Sagittula sp. P11: one gene and its partner. The protein of the gene in region 1 interacts with the protein of each later gene in a pairwise test. Links are inferred from orthologs where the notes say so. Each region holds a gene or a part of one and is shown on either strand. Other genes may lie near its edges.

What was found.
Region 2: the proteins of obgE (region 1) and rplL interact in binary tests that used the Escherichia coli proteins (3 or more experiments, as listed by UniProt). The link is inferred for Sagittula sp. P11 from one-to-one orthologs.

What each region holds. Positions count from the first base shown.
Region 1 is NZ_CP021913.1:4,198,043-4,213,406, forward strand. The notes cover bases 5,815-8,775. They hold obgE (GTPase ObgE), read left to right. Parts: upstream 5,815-6,752; coding sequence 6,753-7,799; downstream 7,800-8,775. Other genes in these bases: CDO87_RS20250 (GNAT family N-acetyltransferase), read left to right, coding at 5,815-6,058; CDO87_RS20255 (GNAT family N-acetyltransferase), read left to right, coding at 6,069-6,632; proB (glutamate 5-kinase), read left to right, coding at 7,787-8,775. Also shown: CDO87_RS20215 (Lrp/AsnC family transcriptional regulator), read left to right, coding at 1-323; CDO87_RS20220 (sorbosone dehydrogenase family protein), read right to left, coding at 476-1,768; zinc metalloprotease HtpX, read right to left, coding at 1,925-2,848; CDO87_RS20235 (DUF2059 domain-containing protein), read left to right, coding at 3,393-4,256; CDO87_RS20240 (50S ribosomal protein L21), read left to right, coding at 4,490-5,071; rpmA (50S ribosomal protein L27), read left to right, coding at 5,094-5,363; more of CDO87_RS20250, read left to right, coding at 5,519-5,814; more of proB, read left to right, coding at 8,776-8,893; CDO87_RS20270 (glutamate-5-semialdehyde dehydrogenase), read left to right, coding at 8,996-10,261; CDO87_RS20275 (histidine phosphotransferase family protein), read right to left, coding at 10,359-10,964; CDO87_RS20280 (DUF3553 domain-containing protein), read left to right, coding at 10,991-11,173; CDO87_RS20285 (GNAT family N-acetyltransferase), read left to right, coding at 11,331-12,083; CDO87_RS20290 (1-acyl-sn-glycerol-3-phosphate acyltransferase), read left to right, coding at 12,080-12,916; CDO87_RS20295 (thiamine phosphate synthase), read right to left, coding at 13,031-13,654; CDO87_RS20300 (RNA methyltransferase), read left to right, coding at 13,827-14,576; CDO87_RS20305 (SH3 domain-containing protein), read right to left, coding at 14,654-14,980; CDO87_RS20310 (COX15/CtaA family protein), read left to right, coding at 15,234-15,364. UniProt on the Escherichia coli protein: An essential GTPase which binds GTP, GDP and possibly (p)ppGpp with moderate affinity, with high nucleotide exchange rates and a fairly low GTP hydrolysis rate.
Region 2 is NZ_CP021913.1:1,654,655-1,669,781, reverse strand. The notes cover bases 12,327-15,050. They hold rplL (50S ribosomal protein L7/L12), read left to right. Parts: upstream 12,327-13,360; coding sequence 13,361-13,741; downstream 13,742-15,050. Other genes in these bases: CDO87_RS08090 (GGDEF domain-containing protein), read right to left, coding at 13,823-14,650; rplJ (50S ribosomal protein L10), read left to right, coding at 12,770-13,288; CDO87_RS08105 (DUF4105 domain-containing protein), read left to right, coding at 12,327-12,489. Also shown: CDO87_RS08185 (cytochrome P450), read right to left, coding at 1-801; CDO87_RS08180 (hypothetical protein), read left to right, coding at 933-1,517; tuf (elongation factor Tu), read left to right, coding at 1,614-2,789; CDO87_RS08170 (GNAT family N-acetyltransferase), read right to left, coding at 2,949-3,467; CDO87_RS08165 (GNAT family N-acetyltransferase), read right to left, coding at 3,470-3,976; CDO87_RS08160 (zinc transporter ZntB), read left to right, coding at 4,093-5,085; CDO87_RS26690 (hypothetical protein), read right to left, coding at 5,206-5,607; CDO87_RS08145 (hypothetical protein), read right to left, coding at 6,302-6,766; CDO87_RS08140 (hypothetical protein), read right to left, coding at 6,985-7,407; preprotein translocase subunit SecE, read left to right, coding at 7,593-7,796; transcription termination/antitermination protein NusG, read left to right, coding at 7,946-8,479; CDO87_RS08125 (DUF6647 family protein), read right to left, coding at 8,583-9,122; CDO87_RS08120 (LysR substrate-binding domain-containing protein), read left to right, coding at 9,227-10,138; rplK (50S ribosomal protein L11), read left to right, coding at 10,336-10,788; rplA (50S ribosomal protein L1), read left to right, coding at 10,794-11,492; more of CDO87_RS08105, read left to right, coding at 11,638-12,326. UniProt on the Escherichia coli protein: The binding site for several of the GTPase factors involved in protein synthesis (IF-2, EF-Tu, EF-G and RF3). Is thus essential for accurate translation.

The DNA of each region.
Region 1 (15,364 bases):
GCGGCGTGATCGGCCCGCCGGTGCGGCTGGTCGATCCGGCAAAGGTCGGGCGCGGCATGGATGTCTACTGCCAGGTGCGGATGAAGTCGCAGGACGCGCAGGCGCGGGCGGCTTTCCAGCAGGCGGTCGACGACGAACCCGCGATCATGGAGGTCTACTCGGTCACCGGCGAGTGGGACTACATGCTGCACATGGTCGTGCGCGACATCGCCGATTTCGAGGACATCCTGATGCGGCGCCTGCTCGAACTGGACTGCGTGGCGGGCACATCCACCATCTTCGCCCTGCGCCGGATAAAACACACGCGGCAGGTGCCGGTGTGACGGCGGCGGGGCCTCGCGACAGGACCATCCGCTATACAGAGCGTCTTTCCGCAAGGCAGGCTTGACCGGGGGAAAGCTGCGGCCCTGATCCGTGACAGGGCCGCAGCATCTATGTCGGGCGCTTCGGTGAATGCAGGCGCCCGCAACGGCGCTCAGGAGGCCGCCGTCACCCGCCAGATCACGTCGCCCACGTCATCCGCCATCAGCAGCGACTCGCCGTCCGGTCCCAGCGTCACCCCGACAGGCCGTCCGTAGGCCAGCTTCTCGTCCTCCGACAGGAAACCCGACAGGATGTCCCGCGCCGGGCCGCTCGGCTTGCCGCCCTCGAAAGGGATGAAGATCAGCCGGTAGCCGCTCAGCTTCGAGCGGTTCCACGATCCGTGCTGGCCGATCACCATGCCCGCGCCGAAACCGGGCAGGGTGCCTTCGGGCATCCAGCAGAGCCCCAGCGACGCCGTGTGCCCGCCAAGCGCGTAGTCCGGCGTGATCGCCTGCGCGACCATCTCCGGGTCCTGCGCGACGCGGTCGTCCACCGTCTTGCCCCAGTAGCAATAGGGCCAGCCGTAGAACCCGCCGTCCTGAACGGAGGTCAGGTAATCCGGCGGCGTCTCGTCGCCGAGGCCGTCGCGCTCGTTCACCACGGTCCAGAGCTTGCCGGTCACCGGCTCCCACGCCATGCCGACCGCGTTGCGCAGGCCGGAGGCGAAGATGCGCGCCGCGCCCGTGGCCACGTCCAGTTCCCAGATCGCCGCGCGGCCTTCCTCGGCCGCCATGCCCTGGTCGCCGATGTTCGACAGCGACCCGACCCCGGCATAGATCTTCGTCCCGTCGGGCGAGACGATCAGGCTCCGCGTCCAGTGGCCGTGCGGCTTGAAATCGACCAGCTTCTCTCCGTCGCCGGACAGCGCCTCGTCTCCGTCGGCGTAGTCGAAGACCTTTATCCCGTCCGTGTTGCCGAGGTAGAAGCGGTTGCCCACCAGCGCCATGCCGAAAGGCTGGTTCTGGTTTTCGACAAAGACCTTGCGGATCTCCGCCACGCCGTCGCCGTCCGCGTCGCGCCACAGGGTGACGCGGTTGGCGCTCTTGCCGATGGCCTTGACCCGGCGCATCGTCGCCTGCGCGGCGTGATCCATCAGCGTCTTCGGCGGCCCGGCCTGTTCCTTCGACTCCGCCACCAGCACGTCGCCGTTCGGCAGCACCTCGATCCAGCGCGGATGGTCGAGCCCGCTGGCAAAGGCGTTGACCTTGAGCCCGGGCGCGCAGGTCGGCAGTCGGCCGTCCTTCCAGCCTTCGGCAACCGGCATCTTCAGCGTCATGATGCCCTGCGCACGGGCCTCGGGAATGTCGGGCTTTGCGCCAAAGGCCTGATGTGCCGGCGATCCCATGCGCCGCACGTATGCGACGGTGCCGCCCACCAGGGCGGTTGCTTTTGCGATAAGCTCCATGTGTACCTCTCTGTTTGACCGGCACCTTATCCAACGGCGTGGGCGAGCGATACCTGCCTTGTCCGCTCAGAAGGTCAGGCGGACGCAAAGCGGTGGCATCAGGGCGGGGCCATTCGCCCGACGGCAAGGCGTCGCCGCAGTCGCCTCTCCGGACCCTTACGACCAGGGACCGGACTGACGGCGCGCGCGGGTCTTCGGCACGCTGCTGGAAGAGACGGTCGCGGTGTCCCGCACACGTCCCGAACCTGCCTGACCGGCCATGGCGCGCAGGGCAGCGATCCGGTTCTCCGTCGCGGGGTGGGTCGCGAACAGGTTGTCGTGCTTGTGGGCATGCAGCGGGTTGATGATGAACATATGCGCCGTGGCCGGGTTGCGCTCTGCCGCGTGGTTGTCGATGCGGGCCGCGCCCACGGCGATCTTCTCCAGCGCCGAGGCCAGCCAGAGCGGCTGGCCGCAGATCTCCGCCCCGGCCTTGTCGGCGGCGTATTCCCGCGTCCGGCTGATCGCCATCTGCACCAGCGCCGCCGCCAGCGGGGCAAGGAACATCATCAGAAGCGTGCCGATCAGGCCCAGCCTCTCGCGCGAGCCGCCGAAGAACATCGCGAAGTTCGCAAGCATGGAAATCGCCCCGGCGAAGGTCGCCGTCACGGTCATGATCGCCGTGTCGTGGTTGCGGATATGCGCCAGCTCATGCGCGATCACGCCGGCCAGCTCCTCGCGGCTGAGGCTGCGGATCAGGCCCGAGGTCACCGCCACGGCGGCATTCTCGGGGTTCCGCCCGGTGGCAAAGGCATTGGGCTGCGGCGTGTCGATCAGGTAGACCTTGGGCTCCGGCAGGCCGGCGTTGCGCGCCAGTTCGGCCGTGAGGGCGTGCAGCCCCATCCGGTCGCCGCGCACCACCGGCTGCGCGTTGTGCATGCGCAGGACCATGCGGTCCGAGTTCCACCAGGTGAAGACGTTCATCCCCGCCGCCACCAGAAGCGCGATCATCGCGCCGCCCGTGCCGCCGATCAGGTAGCCCACGCCCATGAACAGCGCCGTCATCGCCGCCATGAGCATCGCTGTCTTTACATAGCCCATCCAAGCCTCCGTGCCGCTTCCATGCGGTAATGGATGAGATATGGAGACGGTTCCCGAGCGCGCAAGCATTTGCCGGTGGATGTGAATGATGGGGCAAGGGGCGGCGCTGGACCGGAAGGTGCCGCCGCCGCGCGGCTCCACATCTATTGGAGGCGCGAAAAAAAGGAACCCGCGGGCATGTCACGCCGATGACCCGCGCACATGATATGTCAGACAAAGCCGACAATCCCCACACGCCGTCTTTCCTGCGCAAGGCAGGAGAGGGCGATCCATAGTCAGGGAATAGTGGCGGAGAGACAGGGATTCGAACCCTGGGTGGACTTGCGCCCACAACGGTTTTCGAGACCGCCCCGTTCGACCACTCCGGCACCTCTCCGCGGGGGTCTGGGTAGAGGGGCGTTTAGACAATTCAAAAGGCAGGTGCAACAGCCAAAACAACGGAATTTCGCCGGAGCGCCGCACAGGCCGCGCAACACGGTTGTTGCCGCCCGCCTGCCGGGCTACCTGTAACCCAGCAAACACGCACGAGGACCCGGACAACCCCATGGCCACCGCCACCAGATTCGCGCAGCAGCCCGCGGGGGCAGGGCTCATGCGCATCGCCGCCGCACTGATGCTCTGCCTTGTCGCCGCGCTGCCGCTGCGCGCCGATCCGGCGAAGGAGGGCATCGACGACCTGCTGGATGCGCTGCAGATCGATTCCATGCTCGAGATCATGCGCGTCGAGGGGCTGGCCTACGGGGCCGATCTTGGCGACGACATGTTCCAGGGCGGGGACAACGCCCGCTGGCAGACCCTTCTGTCGCAGATCTACGACGTGCCGAAGATGCACATCGTCATGCGCAACCACTTCGCCCATCTGCTGGACGGCACCGACATCGGGCCGCTGGTCGACTTCTTCTCGTCCGAGACGGGCACCCGCATCGTGCAGCTCGAGCTTTCGGCGCGCCGCGCGATGATCGACGACGAGGTGGAGGACACCGCGCGGCAGGCTTTCCTTGCCGCCGATCTCGACGCGCCGCGGATGCAGCAACTCACCCGCTTCATCGAGGTGAACGACCTGCTCGAGGCCAACGTGGCCGGCGCGCTCAACGCCTCCTTCCAGTTCTACCGCGGGCTGGTGGACGGCGGCGGCCTGGCGATGACGGAGGGCGACATCCTCGCCGACGTCTGGGGGCAGGAGGAAGAGACCCGCGACGACACGCGCGAATGGCTCTATGCCTTCCTGATGCTGGCCTACGAGCCGCTGACGGACGCGGAACTCGCCCAGTACATCGAGATTTCCGCCACGCCCGAGGGGCGTCTTCTGAACCGCGCGCTCTTTGCCGGGTTCAACGCGATGTACGACGAGGTGTCCTATGCGCTGGGGCTCGCCGCGGCGGAACAGATGCAGACGCAGGAGCTGTAGAACAGGGCGCGCCGCGGGGTGCGGAGCGCTTGACAGGCCTGTCGCACGCGCGTATAGGCACCGGACCAAAGGACGGGGCTCAGGCCCCGCCTTTCGTTTTTGAGATACCCGCCCGACGCAGGGCACATCAACCAACGTCTTGAGAAAGACGCGCAGTTCGAGGCCGGGGCAGGCGCCCCGCCAACGCCCGGAACCGGGGGCCGAAGGACGCGGCAGAGAAAAGGAAGACGCGCATGTTCGCGGTGATGAAAACCGGCGGCAAGCAGTACAAGGTCGCAGCCGGCGACACCCTCCGGGTGGAAAAGCTGGCCGCAGACGCTGGCGAGACCGTTCAGTTCAACGACATCCTGATGCTCGGCGGTGACTCCGTCGTCGTCGGTGCACCCTTCGTGTCGGGCGCGGCCGTGCAGGCCGAGGTCGTGGACCAGGTCAAGGGCGAGAAGCTGATCCACTTCGTGAAGCGTCGCCGCAAGCACAGCTCGCAGCGGACCAAGGGCCACCGTCAGCAACTGACCGTCCTGCGGATCACCGAGATCCTGTCCGAAGGCGCAGACAAGACCGGCGTCAAGGCCGCAATCGGCGCGGGCTCCGCTCCGAAGGCCGCGTCGAACGACGCAGCCGCACCCGCAGCCGCCGCAAAGGGTGGCGAAGGTGACGACCTGACCCAGATCACCGGTGTCGGCCCCGCCGCCGCCAAGAAGCTGAACGACGCAGGCATCACGACCTACGCGCAGCTCGCCGCTGTCGACCCGGAAACCTTCGAGGCCACCAAGGTGAAGCCGGAGTGGGTCGAGCAGGCGAAGACCCTCGCGTAACCGATAGTAAGGAGAGAGACACATGGCACATAAAAAGGCAGGCGGTTCCTCCCGCAACGGTCGCGACTCCGCAGGTCGTCGCCTCGGCGTGAAACTTTACGGCGGCCAGGCCGTTATCCCCGGCAACATCATCGTGCGTCAGCGCGGCACGAAGTTCTGGCCGGGCGAAGGCGTCGGCATGGGCCGCGACCACACGATCTTTGCCACGGTCGAGGGCGCCGTCCAGTTCCACAAGGGACTGAAAGGCCGCACCTTCATTTCCGTAATGCCGGCAGCGGAGGCTGCCGAGTAAGCCGGTTTTCAGGTCTGAAAGTTACAGACGGGGGATCGGCCAACCGGCCGGTCCCCTTCGCCTTTTGAGCGACCGGGCCCGGCCTTATATCGGACATGTATGTCCGTTATCCCAGACCTTCGTGATTGCGAGGGATGCACGAGAGGAGAGTGCAGATGGGCCTTGATTTGACGAATGACCTTCCTGTTGTGGAAACCGAACGGTTCGACCTGCGCCCCGTGCGCCGGTCCGACATGGGCCTGTGGGAGCTTTACGCCTCCGACAAGCGCGTGGCCGCCATGACCCCCACGATCCCGCACCCCGTGCCCCCCGGCGCGGCAGAGGCTTTCGTGACCCGCGCCGTGGCGCCGGACCGCGAATGGGACATCTGGGCGATGGACGGGACCCGCGTCGGCGGGTCGGAATTCATGGGCGTGATCAAGCTGATGCGGCTGGACCGCGACCAGTCGGAAATCCGCTACTGGGTGGCGCCCGCCTTCTGGAACACCGGCCTCGCGTCGGAGGCCGTGCGCGCCCTGGTAGAGGCCAACCCGCTGAACAACAAGACGATGTTCGCCTCTGTCTTCCAGGACAACCCGGCCTCGGCCAAGGTGCTGGTGAACTGCGGCTTCGAATACATCGGCGACGCGGAATCCTATTCCGTCGCGCGCCAGTCGAAGGTCCCGACCTGGACCTACCTGAAAAAGCTGAGCTGAGGAGCCCCCCATGTTGCGCACGAAGCGGCTGGTCCTCCGGCCTCTTCGCGCCGGGGACGAGGGCTGGATCACCCGCCACATCGCCGATCCCGAAGTGCATCGCTGGCTGACCTCCGTGCCGCATCCCTACGCGGCGGCGGATGGCGCGGCCTTCGTCGAACGCTTTGCCGGGCGGCCCGGAACGCTGGCGCTGGTCGCTGAGGACGTGCCCTGCGGGGTGTTGACCATCGAGCACGCCAGCCGCCTTGCCGACGACCGTCCGGCGGCGTGGGAACTGGGCTACTGGCTGCGCCGCGACCATTGGGGCAGGGGGCTGATGACCGAAGCGGCAGAGGCCGCGATCCGCCACCACCGCGCCGAACATGGGGCCACCCTCCACAGTGGCTGGATCACCGGCAACGCGGGCTCTGCCCGGGTGCTGGCGAAACTCGGTTTCCATGGCCCGACGCACAGCGAAGAACGGCACGCCTTCTTCCACGGCCGGCCGGTGACGGTAGAGCGGGTGATCCTGCCCGCCGATGCGCCGTTGCCGCCACAACATGACCCCGCGGACGCCCACCCGGCGCACCCGTGACACCCCGCCTGCGCAACGGTCCGGCCCGCGCGCAGTCCGCCCCTTCCACACGCCGGGATCGCTTGTTCCCGTACGCAAATCCCGCTACATCCCGGCCACCCAGTTCGAAAGCACGTTCCGATGAAATTCCTCGATCTCTGCAAGGTCTATGTCCGCTCCGGCTCGGGCGGCAACGGCTCGGTCTCGTTCCGCCGGGAGAAGTTCATCGAGTTCGGCGGCCCCGACGGCGGTGACGGCGGCACGGGCGGTTCCGTCTGGGCAGAGGCCGTGGACGGCCTCAACACGCTGATCGACTTCCGCTACCAGCAGCACTGGTTCGCCCAGAACGGGCAGGGCGGCATGGGCCGCGGCCGCACCGGCAAGAACGGCGACGACATCCTGCTGCGCGTGCCCGTGGGCACGGAGATCATCGACGAGGACGAGGAAACCGTCATCGCCGATCTTTCCACGCTGGGCGACCGCGTCCTGCTGGCCAAGGGCGGCAACGGCGGCTGGGGCAACCTGCGGTTCAAGACCTCCACCAACCAGGCGCCGCGCCGCGCCAACGCCGGTCAGGAAGGCATCGAACGCACCCTCTGGCTGCGGCTGAAGCTGATCGCGGACGTGGGTCTCGTGGGGCTGCCCAACGCGGGCAAGTCCACCTTCCTCGCCGCCACCTCCAACGCCCGGCCGAAGATCGCGGATTACCCGTTCACCACGCTGCACCCGAACCTCGGGGTGGTGAAGGTCGACAACACCGAATTCGTCGTGGCAGACATCCCCGGCCTGATCGAGGGCGCGCACGAAGGCCGTGGCCTGGGCGACATCTTCCTCGGCCATATCGAGCGGAGCGCTGTCCTTCTGCACCTGATCGACGGCACCTCCGGCACGCTGATCGAGGACTGGCAGACCATCTGCGACGAACTCGACGCCTACGGCGAGGGGCTGACCGACAAGCCCCGCATCACCGTGCTGAACAAGATCGACGCCATGGACGACGAGGAACGCGCCTTCCTCAAGGACGAACTGGAGGCCGCCGGGGCCGAGAACGTCATGCTGATGTCCGGCGCCACCAAGGAAGGCGTGACCGAGGTGCTGCGCGCGCTCCGGCCGCATGTCGATGCCCGCCGCGCAGCCGACCGTCCCGCCGATCCGGAGGACGAGGAGGACAAGCCTTGGAAGCCCTGACCGCCTCGCGCAGGCTGGTGGTCAAGATCGGTTCTGCGCTGCTGGTGGACCGCAAGACCGGCGACCTGCGCCGGGACTGGCTCGCCGCCATCGCCGAGGACATCGCCGAACAGAAGGCCGCCGGCAAGGACGTGATCCTGGTCTCCTCCGGCTCCATCGCGCTGGGGCGCGGGCTGCTCGGCCTGCCGCAGACCACGCTGCCGCTGGAACAGGCTCAGGCCGCCGCCGCCTGCGGCCAGATCCGCCTTGCCCACGCCTGGGCTGAGGCGCTGGCCCGCCACGGTCTGATCACCGCGCAGGTGCTGGTGACGCTTGAGGATTCCGCCGACCGCCGCCGCTACCTGAACGCCCGCGCCACGCTGGCCACGCTGCTCAGCCACGGCGCCGTGCCCATCGTGAACGAGAACGACACCGTCGCCACGGACGAGATCCGCTATGGCGACAACGACCGCCTCGCGGCGCAGATCGCCGTCACCACCGGCGCCGACCTGCTGATCCTGCTGTCGGATGTCGATGGGCTCTATACCGGCAACCCCGGCAACGACCCGCAGGCACAGCGCCTCGCGACGGTGAACGATATAACACCGCAGGTCGAGGCGATGGCCGGTGACGCGGGCTCGGGCCTATCCAAGGGCGGGATGAAGACCAAGGTGATGGCCGCCAAGACCGCCATGGCCTCCGGCTGCGCCATGGTCATCATGCACGGGGCGGCGGATCACCCGCTGGCGCGCCTCAGGGACGGGGCGCCGCACACGCTGTTCGTTGCCGACATGGACCCGCACGCTGCCCGCAAGCGCTGGATCGCCGCGATGAAGTCGCAGGGCACGCTGATCATCGACGCGGGCGCCACGCAGGCGCTGGCCCGCGGGAAAAGCCTGCTGCCCGCAGGTCTCACCCGTGTCGAAGGCACCTTCGGCCGGGGCGACCCGGTGACGCTGCGCGCCCCCGACGGCACCACGCTGGGGCAGGGGCTCGCCCGCTACACCGCCGCCGAGGCGCGCCAGATCGCCGGCCACCACAGCGCCGAGATCGAGCAGATCCTCGGCTATCCGGGGCGCGCCGTGCTTGTCCATCGCGACGACATGGCGCTCTGACCCGTTCTGAACCGGGGCGCGCGCGGGCGTCCGAAGAACTGGCGCCCTGCGCGCATCCCCTGTAAAAATACCCCTCGAACCCCAACCACGAAGGCAAGGCCCATGAAGGATCTCACCGACATCCCCGCCCTGATGCAGGACATCGGCACGCGCGCGCGCGCCGCCGCAGCGGATCTCGCCTTCGCACCAGCCGCTGCCAAGCAGAAGGCGCTCGAATCCGCCGCAGCTCACCTGTGGGACAACCGCGCCGCCATCGTCGAGGCCAACGCAAAGGACCTCGACTACGGGCGCGAAAAGGGTCTCTCGGACGCGATGATGGACCGCCTGACCCTGACGGAGGACCGCATCGCCGCGATCCGCGACAGCCTGATCGCCGTGGCGCAGCAGGACGATCCCGTGGGCAAGGTCATCGCCGAATGGGACCAGCCCTCGGGCCTGCACATCCGGCGCGTGCGCACACCGCTCGGCGTGATCGGCGTGATCTACGAATCCCGGCCCAACGTGACCGCGGACGCGGGCGCGCTCTGCCTGAAGTCGGGCAATGCGGTGATCCTGCGCGGCGGCTCTGAATCGCTGCACTCCAGCGCCGCGATCCACGCCAGCCTCGTGCACGGCCTGCAGGAGGCCGGTCTGCCCGAGGATGCGATCCAGATGGTGCCGACCCGCGACCGGGCCGCCGTCTCCGAGATGCTGACCATGACCGATTACATCGACGTCATCATCCCGCGCGGCGGCAAGGGCCTCGTGGGTCTTGTCCAGCGCGAGGCCCGCGTGCCGGTCTTCGCCCACCTCGAAGGCATCGTGCACATCTACATCGACAAGGACGCCGACCCGGTGAAGGCGCTCTCGGTCGTCAAGAACGCCAAGACCCGGCGCACCGGCATCTGCGGCGCCGCCGAATGCCTGCTGATCCACCGCGACGTGGTCGACGACATCGGGCAGGGCATCATCCGGGCGCTGATCGACGCCGGGGTGGAGGTGCGCGCCGACGAGACCCTGCGCGCCATCGCCGGCACCGAGGAGGCGACAGAGGCCGACTGGGGCAAGGAATACCTCGACATGGTGATCGCCGCGAAGGTGGTGGACGACATCGACGCCGCCATCGCGCACATCCGGCGCTACGGCTCGAACCACACCGACTGCATCATCACCGAGGACGATGCCGCCGCCGCCCGGTTCTTCCAGCGGCTCGATTCGGCGATCCTGATGCGCAACGTCTCGACGCAGTTCGCCGACGGCGGAGAGTTCGGCATGGGCGCCGAGATCGGCATCGCCACCGGCAAGATGCACGCCCGCGGCCCGGTGGGGGTCGAGCAGCTCACCTCGTTCAAGTACCTCGTCGAAGGCGACGGCATCCTGCGGAAGTGACGATGCTGACGGCACCCGCCCTGCGCGACATGACGTAGGGCGGGGCTTCGCGCCGCCGCCCCGCTCCGCTCCGGGCGGGCCGCTCCGGGACCTTGCGTCAGGCGATCTTCAGGGTGATCGAATCGTCCGTCAGGGTGGCCAGCAACTGCCGCCCGCGCACTGCTGCGAGGATCGGCAGCAACGCGAAATGCACCTTGTCGGGCGGCGGCGTGTCCAGCGGCGCCGCGCCGTTGATGTGATCCCAGTACGTCCGGTCGCCGTTGATCCGTGCGCCCGATGCGCGCACCGTCCAGCCGGCCGCGTCGTTCTCGATCCGCACGGCGCCGCCCATGGGCAGCGCGCTCTCGCAGCACTGGAAGGCCAGGAAGCAGAGCTGCACCTCCGGGCGCGGCTGGTCCTCCGCCGCCGACCATTCCGCCGTCAGCCGCCCGCCGCTGGTCACGCCCGACAGGATGCCGGCGATCTCGCGGCGCGACATCATCTGCGCCTCGCCCGCCGCGCCATAGGCCACCCGGAAGAACCGGATGCGCGCCGCGGCGCTGGCGCAGCTGTCCTGGATCAGCGTCATCTCCGGGCTGGACTGGTCGGCCCCCGACAGGGCAATCAGCTCAAGTCCGTTCTGGATCGCACCGATCGGGCTGATAAGGTCGTGGCACAGGCGCGACCCCACAAGTGCTGCGAGCGTGGCGCTGACATTCTGCATTTCTATCTCCACAAGGACGAACGGACATGAACGACATCAACGCCTTGCTGGAGCCCGGTCAGATCGTCCGCCATCCGGATCAGCCGGATTGGGGCCTGGGTCAGGTCCAGTCCAACATCGACGGGCGCATCACCGTCAATTTCAGGGAACAGGGCAAGGTCGTGCTCGACGGCTCGGTCGTGGCCCTCGTTCCCGTGTTCGAAACCTAAACTAGGGCGTCACCGGTTGACAAATGGTTAACCACTGTGCGGTCGCGGCAAGCGCCACGCCCGGCAATTGGGCGTTTCCAAACCGGGCCGAGATGCTCTAGAACGCGCCCGGATACGGGGTGGCACAGGGCGCCGGGCGGCCGGCGGAACGAAACACATGAGCGACAGCTTTACAGTGCGGCTGGCCCGGGACGCGGCGGACGTGGCGGCGGCGCAGCGGCTGCGCTACGACGTCTTCGTGGCCGAGCTGGGCGGCGACGGCCCGCTGGTCGATCACGAGAACCGGCTGGAACGCGACCGCTTCGACCCGTTCTTCGATCACCTGCTGGTCTGCGACCCGGCGCGCGGCGACATGGTGGTGGGGGTCTACCGGCTCCTGCGCGACGACCGCGCGGCGGAGGCCGGGCAGTTCTACTCGGAGGACGAATACGACCTCGGGCCGCTGCGCCGCTCGGGCCGCAGGCTGCTGGAGCTGGGGCGCTCCTGCCTGCATCCCGACTACCGCGGCGGACCTGCGATGTTCCACCTCTGGCAGGGGCTGGCCGCCTACGTGACCGACCACGGCATCGAGGTGCTGTTCGGCACCGCCAGCTTCCACGGCACCGACATCGCGCGGCTGGCGCAGCCGCTGTCGCTCCTGCACCACCGCCACCTCGCGCCGCCGGACCTGCGGGTGCGCGCCCGCAATTTCCAGGACATGAACCTGGTCCCCGAGGCCGATATCGACCGGGTGGGCGCGATGCTCGAGGTGCCCGCGCTGATCAAGGCCTACCTCAGGCTCGGCGGCTGCGTGGGCGAGGGCGCCTACGTCGACCACGCCTTCAACACCACCGACGTCTGCCTCGTGATGGACACCGCCCGCATGACCGAGCGGCAGCGCGCGGTCTACACGCGGGAGCGGGCGACATGAGCTACACCTGGGAGGGGGAAGAGCCGCCGGCCCATCCGCCCTTCACCCTGTCCGAACGGCTGCGCGTGGCCTGGCGCGGCACGCCGATCGCGCTGGTGCTGGTGACGGGGCTGCTGCTCATGATGCTCCTGCGCCTCATCGAGCGTCCGCTGCACGGCATGGACCGCCCCTGGACGCCGCACATCACCCGCGTGGTCTGCCGCTTCGTGCTGCGGATCATGGGGCTGAAGGTCAGGGCGGGCGGCAGCCCGCCCGCGCCGCGCGGCGCGCTTGTGGCCAACCATTCCTCCTGGCTCGACATCTTCGTGCTGAACAGCCGCTGGCCGGTCTACTTCGTCTCCAAGGCGGAGGTGGCGGGCTGGCCGGGTATCGGCCTCCTGGCGCGGGCGACCGGCACTGTCTTCATCACCCGCGACCGCCGCGATGCCGCCGCGCAGACTGCGCTTTTCCGCGAACGGCTGGCCCACGGCCACCGGCTGCTGTTCTTTCCCGAGGGCACCTCGACCGACGGCCTGCGCGTCCTGACCTTCCGCACGCCGCTCTTTGCCGCCTTCTTCGACGAGGACCTGGTGCACGAGGTGTCGGTGCAGGCGGTCAGCCTCGCCTACCACGCGCCCGAAGGCGCCGATCCGCGGTTCTATGGCTGGTGGGGCGGCATGGACTTCGCGCCCTCGCTGGCCCGCGTGCTGGCGCAGCGGCGGCAGGGATCGGTGGACCTGGTCTGCCATGCGCCGGTGCGGGTCGACGATTACGCCAACCGCAAGAGCCTGGCCCACGCGCTGGAGACGCAGGTCCGCGCGGGGCACGAGCGGGCGCTGTCGCGGAAGGGGTGACGGGGGAAAGAAGGGCGTATCGCCGTGCCTGCGGCCCGGCGATACGCCGGGGGCGCTGCCCCCGGACCCCCGAGGTATTTCGGCCAAGATGAAGGAGCGGGGCGGGCCCCGGGCTCAGCCGGGGATCATGGCGGCCTGCAGGCGTTTCAGCGCGGCCAGCGGGTCATCGTCGTTCCAGATCTCCTCGCCCACGGCGAAGAAGTCGGCGAAGGGGGCGAGGGTTGCAATGTTCTCGGGGTCGAGGCCGCCTTCGGCCACGACCGGAACCTCGATCACCTCGGACCACCACTGGAACAGCTCGGTTTCGGCGTGGGCGCCGTCGCCCAGGGCGCCGCCCACCGGGCCGAAGGTCACGTAATCCGCACCGGCTTCGCCCGCCGACATGCCCTCGTGCCGGGACTGGCCGCAGTGGCAGCCGACGATGGCATCGGGTCCCAGCGTCTTGCGGGCGGCGCGGACGCCGCGCCCGCCGTCGAGCAGGTGCACACCGTCGAGGCCCAGCCGTTCCGCCAGCACCACGTGGGTGTCGATCACCAGCGCCACGTCGGCGGCATGGGCGACCTCGCGCACGGCATCGGCGGCGCGCATCAGGCGGTCCTCGTCGCGGGTGGCCAGCGACAGGCGCAGGCAGGCGATCTCGGCCCCGTCCAGCACGCGCCTCAGCTCGGCCGGAAAGCGCGAAAGCTCGATTTCCGGCGGGGTGACGAGGTAGATCTGGGGGGTCTCGGGCTGGGTCATCGGGTCCTCTCCTGACGGAGGCCCTCTTAGCGCGGGATTTTCCGTTTGACCATGGGGATTTGTGGCGGGGTTTCGCGCGTAGCCGCCGGTGAAGGGGGCAATCCTGCCTCTGGCGGGGGCTTGTGCTGCCGGGGCGGGCGTTCTAGGCGGGGGCGATCGAGACGGAGGGGCCATGACCCGAGGGACACAGCAGCCGGCCATCGTGCTGGTCCGCCCGCAGATGGGCGAGAACATCGGCGCTGCGGCGCGGGCCATGTGGAATTTCGGGCTGGACCGGATGCGGGTCGTGGGGCCGCGCGACGGCTGGCCGAACCCGAAGGCGGTGGCCATGGCCTCCGGCGCGGGGCGCCTGCTGGACGAGGCGCAGCACACCGACACGCTGGCCGATGCGCTGGCGGACTGCCATTTCGTGCTGGCCACCACGGCGCGGTCGCGCGACCTGACGAAGACGGTCTACGAGCCGCGCGAAGCCATGGCCGAGGCCGCCCGCCGGATCGCCGCGGGCCAGCGCGTGGCGGTGATGTTCGGCCCCGAGCGCGCGGGGCTGGAGAACGAGGACGTGGCGCAGGCCAGTGCCATCGTCACCGTCCCGGTCAACCCGGAGTTCTACTCCCTGAACCTCGCGCAATGCGTGCTCCTGATGTCCTACGAATGGCAGCGCGCCACGGCGGAATTTGCGCCCAAGGCGGAGGCGCTGGCAGGGACCGAGGTCGCCGAGGGCCACGAGGTCGAGCATCTGGCCCGGCACTACGAGCAGCAGCTGGACGAGGCGGGGTTCTTCTTTCCCGAGACCAAGGCCGAAGGCATGAAGCTCAACCTGCGCAACATGTGGTCGCGCATGCCGCTCACCCGGGCCGACGTGCAGATGCTGCACGGCATGATGCGCCAGATGGTGCGGTGGGCCAATAAAAAGGCCGGCTGATCCTTGGGGGGGATCAGCCGGCCAGTCAGCCGGGCCGGACAGGGAGGAAACCGGCCTGCTGGGGACGTCGTGCCGCGTCAGTAGCTGTAGCCGTTGGGCCGGTAGCTGGGCTGGCGGTAGGTGTTCTTCGGTTGGGCGGCGCGCGGTGCGCAGGCCTGACCCCGCAGGTATTTCGCGGAGACCCAGTAATAGGCGTTGTGCCAGGTCACCTTGGCCCAGCCGTTGGCGTAACCCACGGCGTTCAGCTCGGTGCAGGCGGGGAAGGTGGTGACCTTTGCGTAGTGCGTGCCCGGCCCGCTGCGAGCGTTCAGCGCGCTGCCGCCCACCCAGACCTGATCGGCCAGGGCCGCCGTTCCCGCAAGGCTCGCTGTGGCGATGGCGGCGGAAAGCAGGATCGTCTTCATCGGGGCACCCTCGTTTGCAAATCATCGACTGACGGTCGGCGTATGGCCGCTTGACGTGAAGGTAGGGCCGGGAAGGCGGAACGCGTAGTCCGGAAGTCCTGACTGGTGGAATTCCCGACCCCGCCCTTGACGTGGCGGCCCCCGGGTCCATGGCGCGCTGGCGGGGCGACCTGCCGGGTCAATCGGGCGCGGCTCTGGCGCTTGAAGCCCGCCCGAACGCGGCTATGTTGGCGAAGCGAAAAAGGAGACCGGAATGGCCGAGAAACGCAAGCTCTTCGAGGAGGTTGGCGCCGAGACGCCGAAACAGGCCCCCACCGGCGGGATGATCGACAAGGCAAGCCGCGGCGCGCGCGGGGCGATCCGGATCTGGCTGATGGTGCTCTT
Region 2 (15,127 bases), 2.5 Mb from region 1 along the record:
CGCGACGATGAAGGTCAGCAGGTTGTCGCGCAGTTCCGCTGTGGACATGGTGCGCCCGGTCTCCGGGTCGGCGCCGGCCTTCAGCAGGTCGAGCAGGTCCGGCACGGCGTTCGGGTCGCGGCTGGCCCGCGTCTCGATCGCGCGGTCGGCCATCTGCTTCATCTGGTTCACGCCGCCCGCGAAGAAGGCCCGCCCCGGGCGCGGCACCCAGTCGGGAAAGCCCAGAAGGTCGAAGAGCGAGATGCGCCCGGCCTCCGCGATGTAGGCGTCGATGGCGGAATGCACGCCGTCGCGGTCGAAGGTGCTGTCGCCGGAGAAGGTCACGTCGGAGATCACGTCGAAGGTGACGCTGACCATTTCCTCAAGGAAGTCGACGGCGCGGGGGCCCGCGGCACGGATGCGTTCGACCGAGCGGCCCGCCGCGGCGCTCATCACCGGGGCGAGGTTCATCACGTTGCGGTGACCGAAGACCGGCGCCGCGGTGCGCCGCTGCCAGCGCCAGTGCGCGCCCTCGGCGATGAAGAGGCTTTCGCCGATGGCCGGTTTCAGCAGGTTCTTGGTGACGAGGCTCTTGGGGTAGGCGTCGAGGTTTTCCAGCAGGACGCGGCGGATGGCGCCCGGCTCCATCACCATGTGCCAGCGCTTGCCTGTCTTGCCCGAAAGGATCGGCTGGCGGGTGGCGACCTCGGGGATGATGGACAGCACGTTGCGGCGCGATGCCTGGAGGCTGCCCCAGATGCCCAGCGGTCGTGTGACCAGCGGCACCTGCACGGGCAGGCGATGCGGCTTCAGTTCGGTCATGGTGCGCTCCCGGCCTCGCGGCCTGTGGTTTCCCTGCAAACATAGGCGGGATCGTGCCATTGACAAAGGCCTGCGAGATTGCACGTGAACCGGGGCTGCGCTACGGGAAAACCAAGTAAACGGGGGTACCTATGGTACGCATTCTTGCCATTCTGAGCCTGATGCTGGGCCTTGCCGCCTGCACGGATGCGACATCCGACCTGTCGCGGCCGGTCGAACCGCTGGGCGATTTCAAGATGGGGCACGCGATCGTCGTGGCGCCGAACCTCAACATGGTGGGCATCTCGAAGGAGGCCAGCAGCGAGGAATGGGTGACGGCGGTCGACCGCGCGGTGGAGACGCGGTTCCGCCGCTACGACGGTGGCAAGTTCTATCACCTTGGCATCAGCCTCGAGGAATATTCGCTGGCGGTGCCGGTGCCGCTGGTGCCCAGCAAGTCCGGCCTGTCGCTGCGCGTGACGGTCTGGGACGATGCCGCGAAGGCCAAGATGAACGAGGAAACCCATGTTGTGCGCGTGGTCCAGGTGCTGCCCTCCTACGGCATGACGCGCGAGCAGCAGATCGCCTCGCTGGCGGAGGAAGCGGCGCTGTGGATCGAAAAGTGGCTGCGCGAGCGCATGGAGGAAGACGGCTGGTTCGCGACCGCCGGGTCCGCCACGGTCGCGAGCGCCGCGCCCGCAGCGGCGGCCGCACCCGTCGCGCAGCCCGAAGGCTGATCGAACGGCTTGATTTTCCGGCTGCGACTCAATAAACGCCCCGCCATGTGAACCGGGCCAGATGTGTGGCCCCATGAACCATGAGGCGTCTGAGAGATGGCAAAGGAAAAGTTTTCGCGGTCGAAACCGCACTGCAACATCGGCACGATCGGTCACGTTGACCACGGCAAGACCACGCTGACCGCGGCGATCACGAAGTACTTCGGCGAATTCCGCGCCTACGACCAGATCGACGGCGCGCCGGAAGAGAAGGCCCGCGGGATCACCATCTCGACCGCGCACGTCGAGTACGAGACCGAGGCACGCCACTACGCGCACGTCGACTGCCCCGGCCACGCCGACTACGTGAAGAACATGATCACCGGCGCGGCGCAGATGGACGGCGCGATCCTCGTGGTGAACGCGGCCGACGGCCCGATGCCGCAGACGCGCGAGCACATCCTGCTCGGCCGTCAGGTGGGCATCCCGGCGATGGTCGTGTTCCTGAACAAGGTCGACCAGGTGGACGACGAGGAGCTGCTGGAGCTCGTCGAGATGGAAGTGCGCGAACTGCTGTCCGCCTACGACTTCCCGGGCGACGACATTCCGATCATCGCGGGTTCGGCGCTGGCCGCTCTCGAAGGTCGTGACGAAGCCATCGGCGAGAACAAGATCCGCGAACTGATGGCCGCCGTGGACGAGTACATCCCGCAGCCGCCGCGCGCCACCGACCAGCCGTTCCTGATGCCGATCGAGGACGTGTTCTCGATCTCCGGCCGCGGCACCGTGGTCACCGGCCGCGTGGAGCGTGGCGTGGTGAACGTCGGCGACGAACTGGAAATCGTCGGCATCAAGGACACGCAGAAGACGACCTGCACGGGTGTCGAGATGTTCCGCAAGCTGCTGGACCGCGGTGAGGCAGGCGACAACATCGGCGCGCTGCTGCGCGGCATCGACCGTGACGCGGTCGAGCGCGGCCAGGTCCTGTGCAAGCCGAAGTCGGTGAACCCGCACACGAAGTTCGAGTGCGAGGTCTACATCCTGACCAAGGAAGAGGGTGGCCGTCACACGCCGTTCTTCAAGAACTACCGTCCGCAGTTCTACTTCCGCACGACCGACGTGACGGGCACCGTCGAGCTGCCGGAAGGCACCGAGATGGTGATGCCGGGCGACAACCTGAAGTTCAACGTCGAGCTGATCGCACCGATCGCGATGGAAGAAGGCCTGCGCTTCGCCATCCGCGAAGGCGGCCGCACCGTCGGTTCGGGCGTCGTCTCCAAGATCGTCGCCTGATCGCGACCTGTGCCGGGCGCCTGCCCGGCCGAGAACAACGAAGGGCGTCCCAAACGGGGCGCCCTTTTCTATTGCCCCCGGTTCGCTTGTCCACAGGACATCGCGCACCTTCCCAAGCCACACCCCACCCCGTAGGGCGGGGCTCTGCGCCGCCCTGCCTCAGCGGTCGAGCGTCAGGCGGAACACGTCGTTGGGGTAAGCGGCGTCGCCGATGCGGAAGTGCGTGGTGCCGATCCGTTCGAAGCCCTGCCGCAGGTAGAAGCCGATGGCGGGGGTGTTTTCGGAATTGGTGGCCAGCCAGACGGAAGGCTGGCCCAGCGACCGGGCGTGGTCGATCCCGCGCGCCAGAAGCGCCCGGCCAAGGCCGCGGCCGTGGTGGCGGGGCTGGACGTAGAGGGTCGAGATCTCCAGATCGGAGCATCCCGGCAGCGGCGCGGGGCGGTTGCGGGTCAGGCGGATGAAGGCGTCCGGGCCTTCCTCGTTCTCCGACAGGATCACGTGTTCGCCGGGATCGGCGAGGACAGCCGCGAGGTTCGCCGCGGTGAAGGTGTCGAGCGCGTATTCGGCATAGGCCGTGTCGACGCCGCGCCGGATGTAGGTGTGCATCCAGACCTCGAAGGAGATCGCCGCGAGGATCGCTGCGTCGGAGGGCCGGGCGGTGCGCAGTCTGACGGGCAGCGTCACAGGCGGCGCAGCATGAAGACGGAGAGCGGGTCGGTCACGTAGTCCCCGAAAGGCGGGCAATCGGTGAAGCCCGCCCGGTGGTAGAGCGCGCGGGCGGCGGCGAAGTCCGGCTCCGACCCGGTTTCAAGGCAGAGGCCAACGGCGCCGGAGGCGCGGGCCTGATCGGCCAGCCCGTCGAGCAGCACCCTGCCCAGCCCCTCGCCGCGACGGGCGCGGGCGACGTGCATGCTTTTCAGTTCCATCACCGTGCCGCCGTCGGGCCAGTCCACGCCGTCGGGCCAGCCCGCCCGGTCCAGCGGTTTCAGCGCCCCCACGGCGCAGGGCGCACCCCCGGCCCAAAGCGCAAAGACCCGCGCCCCGCTGGCGCGCAGCGCGTCGGAGGTCATGACGTGGCAGCTTTCCTCGGGCGATTGCGCGCGCATGTCGGCATGGTGGCGGGCCAGCAGCGCCTCGGCCGCGGGGGCGGGGCTGCGCAGCTCCTGCAAGGTCACTGTCTGGTCCATCGGTCATCGCCTTTCCCGCGTTGCGGCGACCCTTCGACGTTCCGGGGGGATCGTCAAGTCGCACGGCCTGCGCGTCGCCCATTGCGCAGGGCAAAAGCCGCTCTATCCTCCGCCAGATGACCACTCTCGTCCCCGTTACGCAGGACATGATCCTGCGCGCCTTTGCCCTTGACGGTCCCGATGCGGGCCGCCGCCTCGAACCTGCCGAAGTGCCGGAACTCCTGCGCCACGACACGCTGGCCTGGGTGCATCTGCGCGCCCAGCACGCCGACACGCCGTCGTGGATCGTCGGGAACCTGTCCTATCTCGATCCGACGATCATCGATGCGCTGGTGGCCGAGGAGACCCGCCCGCGTGTCACGCCGGTGGGCAACGGGCTGATCGTCATCCTGCGCGGCGTCAACACCATCGAGGGCGAGGCGCCGGAGGACATGGTCTCGGTCAGGTTGTGGATAGACCCGCACCGGATCGTGTCGCTGTCGATGCGGAAGGTGAAGGCGATCGAGGACATCGCCGAGAGCCTTGAGCGTGGCGGCGGGCCGAAGGACGCGGCGGAGTTCCTGGTGATGCTGACGGAGCGCCTGACCTACCGGATCGAGGCGTTCTGGCGCGAGGTCGACGACAAGGCCGACGACCTTGAGGAAGAAGTGCTGGAGGAGGTCCGGCCCGAGATGGCCGGCCGGCTGGTGGACCTGCGGCGCACCGCGATCATCCTGCGCCGCTACCTGCAGCCCCAGCGCGACGCGATGCGGACGCTGCAGGCGGTCCATCCCGACTGGGTGGAGGGCGACGACCTGCGGCAACTGGCAGAGGAGCTGGACGCGCTGGAGCGGGTGGTGGAGGACGCCGACGCGCTGCGCGACCGGATGGCGCTGGTGCGGGACGAGATGCAGAGCGCGCGGGACGAACGCCTGAACCGCAACCTCTACCTGCTGTCGATCCTCTCGGCGGTGTTTTTGCCGCTGGGGTTCCTGACGGGTCTTTTCGGGATCAATCTGGCGGGAATGCCGGGGGCAGAGTGGCCCTTGGCCTTCTGGGTGTTCACCGGCGCGCTCTGCGTCATCGGTGCCCTGCAGCTTGTGGTCCTGCGGCGGATGCGCTGGATCTGAGGGGGATCGGGGCGCGGACCCCCGGAAACGTATTGGCCGCACCCCCGTGGGGGCGCGGCATTGGCAACTTCGGTATCGCGCAGGCTGGGAGTGCGGGCCCGCGCGATACCTTGTGGCAGATCACTTCAGAACTGCACGGATGCCGTTGCGCAGTTCGTTCGAGTCACCGCCGGAGTGCACGACTGCGTTGATCTGGTGAACCTGGGTGTCGGTCAGGTTCGAGTAGTCGGCGTTCGGCAGCAGGATGAATGCCTCGGACGACAGGCGCGGGGCCGGAGCAGCGGAGGCAACGCCGGTCAGAAGAACGGTTGCGGCGAGGGTGGATGCGATAAGCGTTTTCATTTCATTTCTCCAGTTTGAGGTGGCGGCATCGGTGCCGCCGGTCTTGTTTGCGTCGGTGTTTGCTTCCGACACCGAACAAGTAGGCTTGCCGTCTGAGACATTGAAATCACGAAGAAATCTCGGATTGCTCGCGAAAACGTGTGCTTGAAATCGGCGACGGCCAAACGGGTCTTTGTGCATGAAGTGAGGCTTTTGGTGCGGCTCAAGCCCGCTTGGACAATCGGGCGTTCCGGCGGTTTCAAGGGGGTTCCCGGCGCGGCCGCGCGCGGGGCCTCGGAAAGGGGAAATTCGTGCTGTGCACAGTTCGTGTGCGGGAATGAAAAATCGGATTCCGCCCCTTGCGGCGCCCTTTTCGGGGCTGGGCGGACCCCCGGGGGCATGAGATTCCAGCGCGGTCCGGGGCGAATCCTGCGGGTCGGACGGGGGCGGTTCGGCCCGGGGCAGGGCGGCGCTTCGTGCCGGGGGGCGACTGTTCGCGGCGCGCGGCTCCTGGCCGTCGCGGGCGTGCGGGCCGATCAAGGCTGCGGGCAGGGCGGGCTGTTGCGCGGGGGGTGTCGGCGGGTGGTGCCGGTGCAGACCGGCGGGCCGGGCGCTGCCCGCGGATCGCGTTGGAAGGCGGCGCAAATTCCCTGACAAAGACGTCTTGATTTCACCCGCTGGCCCGTGTACCTGACGGCACGGCCTGAAGGGGTATAGCTCAGCTGGTAGAGCGACGGTCTCCAAAACCGTAGGTCGCGGGTTCGAACCCTGCTGCCCCTGCCATTCCTCCGGACATCGATGTCATGCCAGTGCTGCCGTTGCAGCGGAGGTTTCGTGTGCGCACGAAAAAGGGGCCGCCCGAAGGCAGCCCCGTACTTGCTAACAGGAACCTGGATTATTCGATGCCGAGGTAAGCGCGCATTTCGCGCTTCTTCTCGTTCTCGTTGCCGTCGCCGTTCATGATCGAGATCAGGGCGGCGGTCTGCTGTTCGGTCAGGGTCGATGCGTCCAGCTCGGGGATGTACGCTTCGATCTGGTTCACGTTGAACGTGCCTTCGTCGTTCATGTCGTCGATTTCGTCGGCTTCAGCCACTTCGGGCAGCGGCTCGTCGACGGCCACGGCCGGCGGGTTGTCGGACTGGAACTCGCCCAGGTAGGCTTCCATCTGGCGGGACTTCTCGTTCTCGTTGCCCGGGCCGTTGGCGATGCCGATCAGGGTGTTGACCTGCTCGTCGCTCAGCGCCTCGACGTTCACGTTCGGAAGGAACGTGGAAATGGTGTTCTCGTCAAAGCTGGTTTGCGCCACGGCGCCGGTTGCAATGACGGACACGAGTGCGGTTGCGGTCAGAAAACGTTTCATAAGGATGTCTCCTTTTCATCTTCGTGGGCGGTGCAGTGCACCTCTTTGGCCGTGCTGTTCTGCACCTGCCTTGCACAAGAACAACCGCCTTCCCCAATGATCGTTCCAAGAAAATTCGATTATTTTTCAAATTCTTACGATGCCGTGACCGGGTGTGAGCGGGCACGAGAAAGGGGCCGCTGAAAGCGGCCCCCTTCCGGGTAGAACTGTGACCTGGATCACATTTCGAGAGTGTCGATGTAGGTCTTGATCGCCTCTTCGTCGTTGGTCGCCAGGACGGCGCGCAGCTCTGCGAACTGCTCGTCGGTGATCGAGTAGATGTCGACGCCCGGTGCGTAGGTCATCATCGCCTCGATCTCGGCGTCGGTCAGACCTTCGGGGTAGAGGGTGATTTCCAGCTCGGGGTTGTTCGTCTTGAACTCGCCCAGGTAGGCGCGCATCTGGCGCTCTTTCGTCTCTTCGTTGCCTTCGCCGTTGATGGTGGCCATCAGGGAAGCGACCTGGGCGTCGGGCAGCATCTCGACGTTCACCTCGGGAATGAAGGTGTTGATCTCGTTTGCGTTGAAGCTGCTCTCGCTCTGGGCCATTGCGCCGGTTGCGATCACGGAAATAAGGGCGGTTGCGGTCAGAATACGTTTCATGTCAGATCCTTTTAGGTTTCTGCTGCGTCGGCGGCGTGTTTGCCGTGGCGCTCTGGGGGGTAAACCTCCCCGAGCCGAAAAGGTTCATTCGATTCATTCACGCATCCGGGAGCGGCTCACGCCTTGCTTTTGCCGGCCCCTGCGCGTACATGCCCACGAAACCGCAGCACACGGGACATTCACGCATGGCGACGACCAACCCGATCACGTTCATCCAGCAGGTCCGCGCAGAAGTGGCCAAGATCGTCTGGCCGACCCGGCGCGAAGTCACGCTGACCAGCATCATGGTCTTCATCATGGCGGCGCTGACGGCGGTCTTCTTTGCGCTGGTGGACCTGGCGATCCGGTCCGGTCTGACGGGTATCCTGACCTACTTCGGCGGCAGCTGAAGTCGGGCGCAGGGGCGCTCCGGCCCTTGCCATCCGGTTTCGGACGGTGTAACGGACGGGTCCAGTTTCCGGCGCGCGGCTATAAAGGCTCGCGCGCCGTTTCATTTCCGGAAGGCGCCCCGTTCGGGGGCGGAATGATCGAGGTCGACATGGCAAAGCGGTGGTATTCGGTGAGCGTTCTCTCGAACTTCGAGAAGAAGATCGCCGAGCAGATCAGGACATCGGTTGAGGAGCAGGGGCTTCAGGACCAGATCGACGAGGTCATGGTCCCGACCGAAGAAGTCATCGAGGTGCGGCGCGGCAAGAAGGTGACGACCGAGCGTCGCTTCATGCCCGGCTACGTGCTGGTTCACATGGAGATGTCGGACCGCGGCTATCACCTGATTTCCAACATCAACCGGGTGACCGGCTTCCTCGGTCCGCAGGGCCGTCCGATGCCGATGCGCGATGCGGAGGTGGAGGCGATCCTCGGCCGCGTGCAGGAAAGCGACGAGGCGCCCCGGACGCTCATCCATTTCGAGATCGGCGAGCGGGTCAAGGTCAACGACGGTCCGTTCGAGGGCTTCGACGGCATGGTCGAGGGCGTCGACGAGGACAACCAGCGCCTGTCGGTGTCGGTGTCGATCTTCGGCCGCGAGACCCCGGTGGAGCTGGACTTCACCCAGGTGTCGAAGCAGGGCTGAGCCCTTCGCGCCGCCGGTCATTAGCGACGGCGCATATCTTCTGGCAGATCCTTCGGGCCCGTGCATCCGCGCGGGCCTTTTCCTTTGCTGCGGGCGGGGCCGGTCAGTCGGGGTGGATGTCGCGGCGTGTGCAGCCTGCCTCCAGCACGACGGCGATCCAGTTGATGTCCGCTTCGAGGCCGAGGTCCGCCAGCCACTCTTCCTGCAGGCGGTAGGCGGGCAGTTCCTGCGCGCCCGCGCAGTACCAGTGGCCCGCCTCTTCCTGCCGGTAATGCGTCAGTTCGTGCAGGAGCACGCCCACGTCGTAGGGGTTTTTCATGTCCCACGGGCGCACGAGGAAGATGGTGTCGGCCTCGGGGTCGTACATGCCGCGCGCCATGCCTTCCTGGGATGCGTGACGCGCGGTGTGCAGGCTGGCCGCGCGGGCCGCGCCGATCCACCGGACAAGGGGCGGCCCGTCGCGCCGGGGCAGGTCGGAATGGGTGTCCAGCCAGTCGTCGAGGTGCGAGACGAGCGCCCCGATGGTGGGGGCGTCGCGCCAGGCCAGCGGGTCTGCGTCGGCGGCGACGGTGGCGGGTGCCATGCAGACGAGTGTCATCAGGGCGCAGCCGAGCGGCGCGCCGAAGCGGTGAAAGGGGCTCATGTCCGGCCTCGTTCGAATTTTGAGAGTTGGTGAGAAGATGCTACGATCGGCCCGTCACCGGCGCAAAAGACCAATTTTCACCAGCCGTTGAAAGGAATTCAGCCATGGGGCGCAAATTCCCTCCGTTCGCGGCCGTGCGGGCCTTCGAGGCCGCGGCCCGGCATCTCAGCTTCAAGGCCGCCGCAGAGGAGCTGTGCCTGACCCCCTCTGCCGTCAGTCACCAGATCAAGGCGCTTGAGGCGTTCCTCGACACCGCGCTGTTCGAGCGCACGGGCGGCCGGATCTCCCTGACGCTGACCGGGCGCGGCTATGCCGGGAAGATGACCGGGCTGCTGGATGCCTTCGAGGACTCCACCCGTTCGGTGAAGGAGGCGGGCGCGCGGCCGTTCCGTGTCCTCTGCACGCCGGGCTTTGCGGCGCGATGGCTGGTGCCCCGGCTGGACCGGCTGGGATTCGGCGACCGCGTGCGGCTGCGGGTGTCGGTCGGGGCGCCCTCGACCGATTTCGCCGCGAACGACAGCGACCTTGTGATCCAGTGGGCTGACGATCCCGTGCCCGGCGTCGTCACCGAGCCGTTCATGACCTCTGCCCGCTACCCGGTGATCTCGCCCGCGCTGCGGGAGCGGGAAGATGTGCGGGTGCCGTCCGACCTGCTGCGGCTGCGGCTGATGCACGACGAGGTCCTGGACGCCTGGGACGAATGGTTCGACGCGGCGGGGGTGGCGCCGCGCGCCCTGCCGCGCGGGCCGGTCTTTCCGAACTGCGAACTGGCAACGACGGCGGCGGAACAGGGGCAGGGCGTGGCGCTGGCCTATGACATGATGGTGCGCGGAACGCTGGAGGCGGGACGGCTGGAGCGGCTGTTCGACACGGTGACGCTGCCGGTCACGATCTACTCTGTCGCCTATCCGGAGGCGCGGGCCGACGATCCGATGATCCGGAGCTTCCGGGACTGGGTCTTTGCCGAGATGGAGCGGGACGGTGCACCGCTGCTGGCCCGTCCTGCCGCAGAATAGCGCGCGACGGCAGGCCGCCCTTCGGAATCACTTGCCAAACCGCCGCCGAGGTTATATGCGGCGCCCCTGTTGCTGCGGAACCGTCAGGTTGCGCGCAATCCACCGTGGGAGGCGAGGGTCACGCGAGATCCGGACCTGACCACGCCACAAGAAGCCCCTTCGACGCGTCGCGGGGGAGATGGAAAAGGAGAAAGCCGATGGCAAAGAAGCTCGCCGGCAAGATGAAGCTGCAGATCCCTGCAGGCAAGGCCAACCCCTCCCCGCCGGTCGGTCCGGCGCTGGGTCAGCGCGGCATCAACATCATGGAATTCTGCAAGGCGTTCAACGCCAAGACGCAGGAAATGGAGCCCGGCGCGCCGTGCCCGACCGTGATCACCTACTACCAGGACAAGTCCTTCACGATGGACATCAAGACGCCCCCCGCGTCTTACTACCTGAAGAAGGCCGCCGGTCTGAAGCCCGTGGGCAAGCGTAACCGCCCCCGCGGTGCCGAGAAGCCGGGCCGTGAGACCATCGCACACGTCACCGTGGCGCAGGTCCGCGAGATCGCCGAAGCCAAGATGAAGGACCTTTCGGCGAACGACGTCGAAGCGGCAATGCAGATCATCCTGGGCTCCGCCCGGTCGATGGGCATCGAGGTGAAAGGGTAATCGTCATGGCAAAACTTGGTAAGCGCACCCGTGCAGCCCGCGAAGCCTTCGAAGGCAAGGAAAACATCACCGTCGAGGAAGCCGTTTCCCTGATCAAGTCGAACTCCAATGCGAAGTTCGACGAGACCGTGGAAATCGCGATGAACCTCGGTGTCGACCCGCGTCACGCCGACCAGATGGTCCGCGGCGTGGTCGGCCTGCCGAACGGCACCGGCAAGACCGTCCGCGTGGCAGTCTTTGCACGTGGCCCGAAGGCTGACGAGGCGAAGGAAGCCGGTGCGGACATCGTCGGCGCCGAAGACCTGATGGAAACCATCCAGGGCGGCACCATCGAGTTCGACCGTTGCATCGCGACGCCGGACATGATGCCGATCGTCGGTCGTCTGGGCAAGATCCTCGGCCCGCGGAACCTGATGCCGAACCCGAAGGTCGGCACCGTGACCATGGACGTCAAGGAAGCCGTCGAGGCAGCCAAGGGCGGTCAGGTCCAGTTCAAGGCGGAGAAGGCCGGTGTCGTGCACGCAGGTGTCGGCAAGGTTTCCTTCGACGAGGCCAAGCTGGCCGAGAACATCCGCGCGTTCGTGAACGCCGTGTCCGCGGCCAAGCCGACGGGCGCGAAGGGCACCTACATGAAGAAGATCTCGCTGTCTTCCTCCATGGGCCCGGGCGTCACCGTCGACGTGTCGAACGCGACCGGCAACTGAGCCGACCGCTCCAGGAATTGAAGGAGGGCGTCCCGCCGGGGCGCCCTTTTTCTTTGGGACTGTCCGAAGGGGCTGTCAGGAGGGGGCGGGCAGGGTCAGGGTATCCCGCCTTTGCCGTTTCCCGGCGGCGCGGTAAGACGGCGGCATGAAGCGCGTTCTCAAGGTTTTCGCCATCGCCGTGGCCGCAATCGCCGTGGTCCTCTACCTGCCGTGGGTGGTTCTGCTGCCGTCGCACGACCGCGACTGGCGCGCCGATCACAGCCGTCTGCCGCTGGTCTCTGCCGGAGAGGAGGCGGCGGTGATCCGCAATATCCGCAACTGGGATTACGCCCCCGACGGCAGCGTCGCGCGCGAGGCCTGGATCAACGCGACCCTCGTCCCCGAGGAGCTGGAGCAGGCCTATTTCGTGGTCGAGCCGTTCACCGGCAGCGAGGCCATCGCCCACACCATGCTGTCCTTCCGCTTTCGCGACGGGAAGACCTATGTCGCCTCCGTCGAGGCGCGGCGCGAAGAGGGCGAGAGCTACAACGCGCCGCTGGCCGCCGTGCTGCCGGTCTTCGAGTACTTCTTTGTCTGGACGACCGAGCGCGACATGTTCGGCAATTCGGAGTTCTGGGCGGGCGATCAGCTGTACCTCTACCCGCTGTCGATCCCCATCGAGCAGCAGCGCGCCGTGCTAAAGGCGATGCTGCGCGAGAGCGAGGAACTGGTGACGGAGCCGCGCTGGTACAACACGCTGTTTTCCAACTGCACCAACGTGCTGGCCCGGGCGGTGAACCGGACAAAGCGCGGGGTGGTGCCCTTCGACAAGTCATGGGTGCTGACCGGCTACGCCGACGATTTTCTGTACGAGCAGGGAATGCTGGCGGACATGGGCGGGTTCGAGGCGACGCAGGAACGGGCCTTGATCTCTCCGCTGGTGCGGGAGCTCTACGGGATAAAGGACCCGGCGGAATTTAGTGTCGCCTTGCGCGAACGGATGCGCGGCGGGATTTGATTGAATGATTGCAAGAAATAATGGCCGGTGCTAATGCAGGCCTCGCGGTGCCGGATGCGATTCGTATTCGGCGCCGCAATTCGTCCGAGACGGTGGGTTGGTTCCATTTCCTGAAATGGCCCCGGTAATTCCTGCCTGAGACGGGAAGAGACATCTTTTCAGCCCCGCGCTTCTGCGTCGGGCCCACAGGATGCGTCGACCCTCATTCGGACTTTGTGATCGGGGACACCCGGTCGACTGAGAGCCGGAGGGTCCGCCCTCCAACAACTGGAGTGAAACTGTGGATAGAGCCCAGAAAGAGAAATTGGTCGAGGAACTCGGCCAGATCTTCGAAAGCTCTGGCGTCGTGGTGGTTGCCCACTACGAGGGTCTCACGGTTGCAGAGATGACGGATCTGCGTAACCGCGCTCGCGCTGGTGAAGCAACGGTCCGTGTCGCCAAGAACAAGCTCGCCAAGATTGCTGTCCAGGGCACCCCCGCCGAGGGGATCGCCAAGTATCTGGACGGCATGACGGTGCTTACCTTCTCCGAGGACCCGGTCGCAGCGGCCAAGGTCATCGAAGACTTCGCCAAGGATAACAAGAAGATTGAGATCCTTGGTGGCGCCATGGGTGGCACCACGCTGGACCGTGCCGGTGTCGAGGCCGTGTCGAAAATGCCGTCGCGCGATGAGCTTATTGCTTCCATCGTCGGCTGCATCGGCGCACCCGCATCGAACATCGCCGGCGCCATTGGCGCACCTGCATCGAACATCGCCTCCATCCTCACCACCATCGAGGAAAAGGGCGAGGCGGCGTAAGCAACCTTTCGACCTGCGTAGGGAATGCTCCCTGACGTTGGAACCCATATCTAAATCTGAAAGAGTCTCAAAATGGCAGATCTCAAAGCACTTGCTGAGCAAATCGTCAACCTGACCCTGCTCGAAGCACAAGAACTGAAGACCATCCTCAAGGATGAGTACGGCATCGAGCCGGCCGCCGGCGGCGCAGTCATGATGGCTGGCCCGGCAGGCGACGCAGGCGCGGCAGCCGAAGAAGAAAAGACCGAGTTCGACGTGATCCTCAAGTCCGCTGGCGACAAGAAGATCAACGTGATCAAGGAAGTCCGCGGCATCACCGGCCTGGGCCTGAAAGAAGCCAAGGAACTGGTGGAAGCCGGTGGCAAGGCCGTCAAGGAAGGCGTTTCCAAGGACGAAGCCGAAGAACTCAAGAAGAAGCTCGAAGAGGCAGGCGCCGAAGTCGAGATCAAGTAATTCCCGTCTCACGACTGGTTTACGGCAAGCGCTCCCATCCGGGGGCGCTTGTTTTTTTGCGGGGTGCCCTGCCGGGCCGGATCAGGTGCCGATGCAGTAGCGGTTCTTGCCCTGCCGCTTGGCGGCATAGGTGCGCATATCGGCATTGATGAGCGCCTGCTGCGCGTCGCCCCGATAGTCGGCCACTCCGATGGAGGCGGTCACGGCGATGCCCGCGACAGGCGTGCTGCCGATGGAGGTCAGCAAACGGTCGGCCACGTCCTCCGGATCGGTGCGCGGGTCGTTGATGACGACGACGAACTCCTCTCCGCCGAGGCGCGCGACGATGTCCTTTTCCCGCACCGCCGTGGTGATGCGCCGGGCGACGGCCTGCAGGACCGCGTCGCCGATGGGGTGGCCGTGGGTGTCGTTGATCGCCTTGAAGTCGTCGATGTCGAGCACGAGGATCGACCCCTGTTCCACCCCTTCGAGCGCGCGCATCAGCCCGCGCCGGTTGAGGAGCGTCGTCAGGGGATCGGTCTCTGCCTCCGAGCGGTAGCGGTGGATGCGCTGCTGCGCCTCCGTCAGGACCCGGTTGGTGGCGACCATGAGAAAGCCCACCTCGTCGCGGTGACGGTCGGGCAGGGGCGCGAATTCGCGCCGCTCCTCGAAGGCGGCCAGCGCGCGCGTCACCTCGTAGACCGGGGCGAGCAGTCGCCGCAGCAGGACCAGCGTCAGGCCGGTGCCGGCGACCGTCGCCCCGAGGATCAGCAGAAGCGCACCCGTCTTGTCGCCGGACCAGGGGCTGTCGCCGAGCAGGACGAAGACCGTGAAGGCGAGAAGCGGGATGTGCGTTCCGATGAAGGCGACGAACAGGATCTTTCGCGTGAAGGACCGTGGAAACAGGCGGTCCAGGAGTCTGTATATCATGGGCCCACCACGCAACGCACGGAGTTCGCATGTCTAATTGCCGGAAGGTTAAGAAATGATTAAGGGCGTGCCGGCTTCTTGAGGATCCGTGAAGGGTTTGCTGTGCGTTCGGGCGGAGTTGGCACGGCAGCGGCACGCCAGCCGCGGAATAGCGTTGTTTTTCCATGACTCCTTGACGGAACCGGCGCTTTTTGTCATTCTGCTCCAAGTGCATAAAACCGCGCGCCCCGGTCAAGGGGGGTTGCGCGCATGCGCTTTACCGAATATTCGGAAGTCTCCCACGGGCTCGAGCGATTCGAACCCGTGTCGCAGGTGTTTCGGAGGCAGGGGGCGCGCACGACAGTTGAATATCTGACCCCAGCCCCCATATCCGGTCTTCCCCAGAACATCCGGACAACAGGCACCCCCTTCGCCCGTCTTGGCAAGCCCCCCGTCTGCATGCGTTTTCCGCGCGCAGACGGGAGGCTTCCCAAGGCA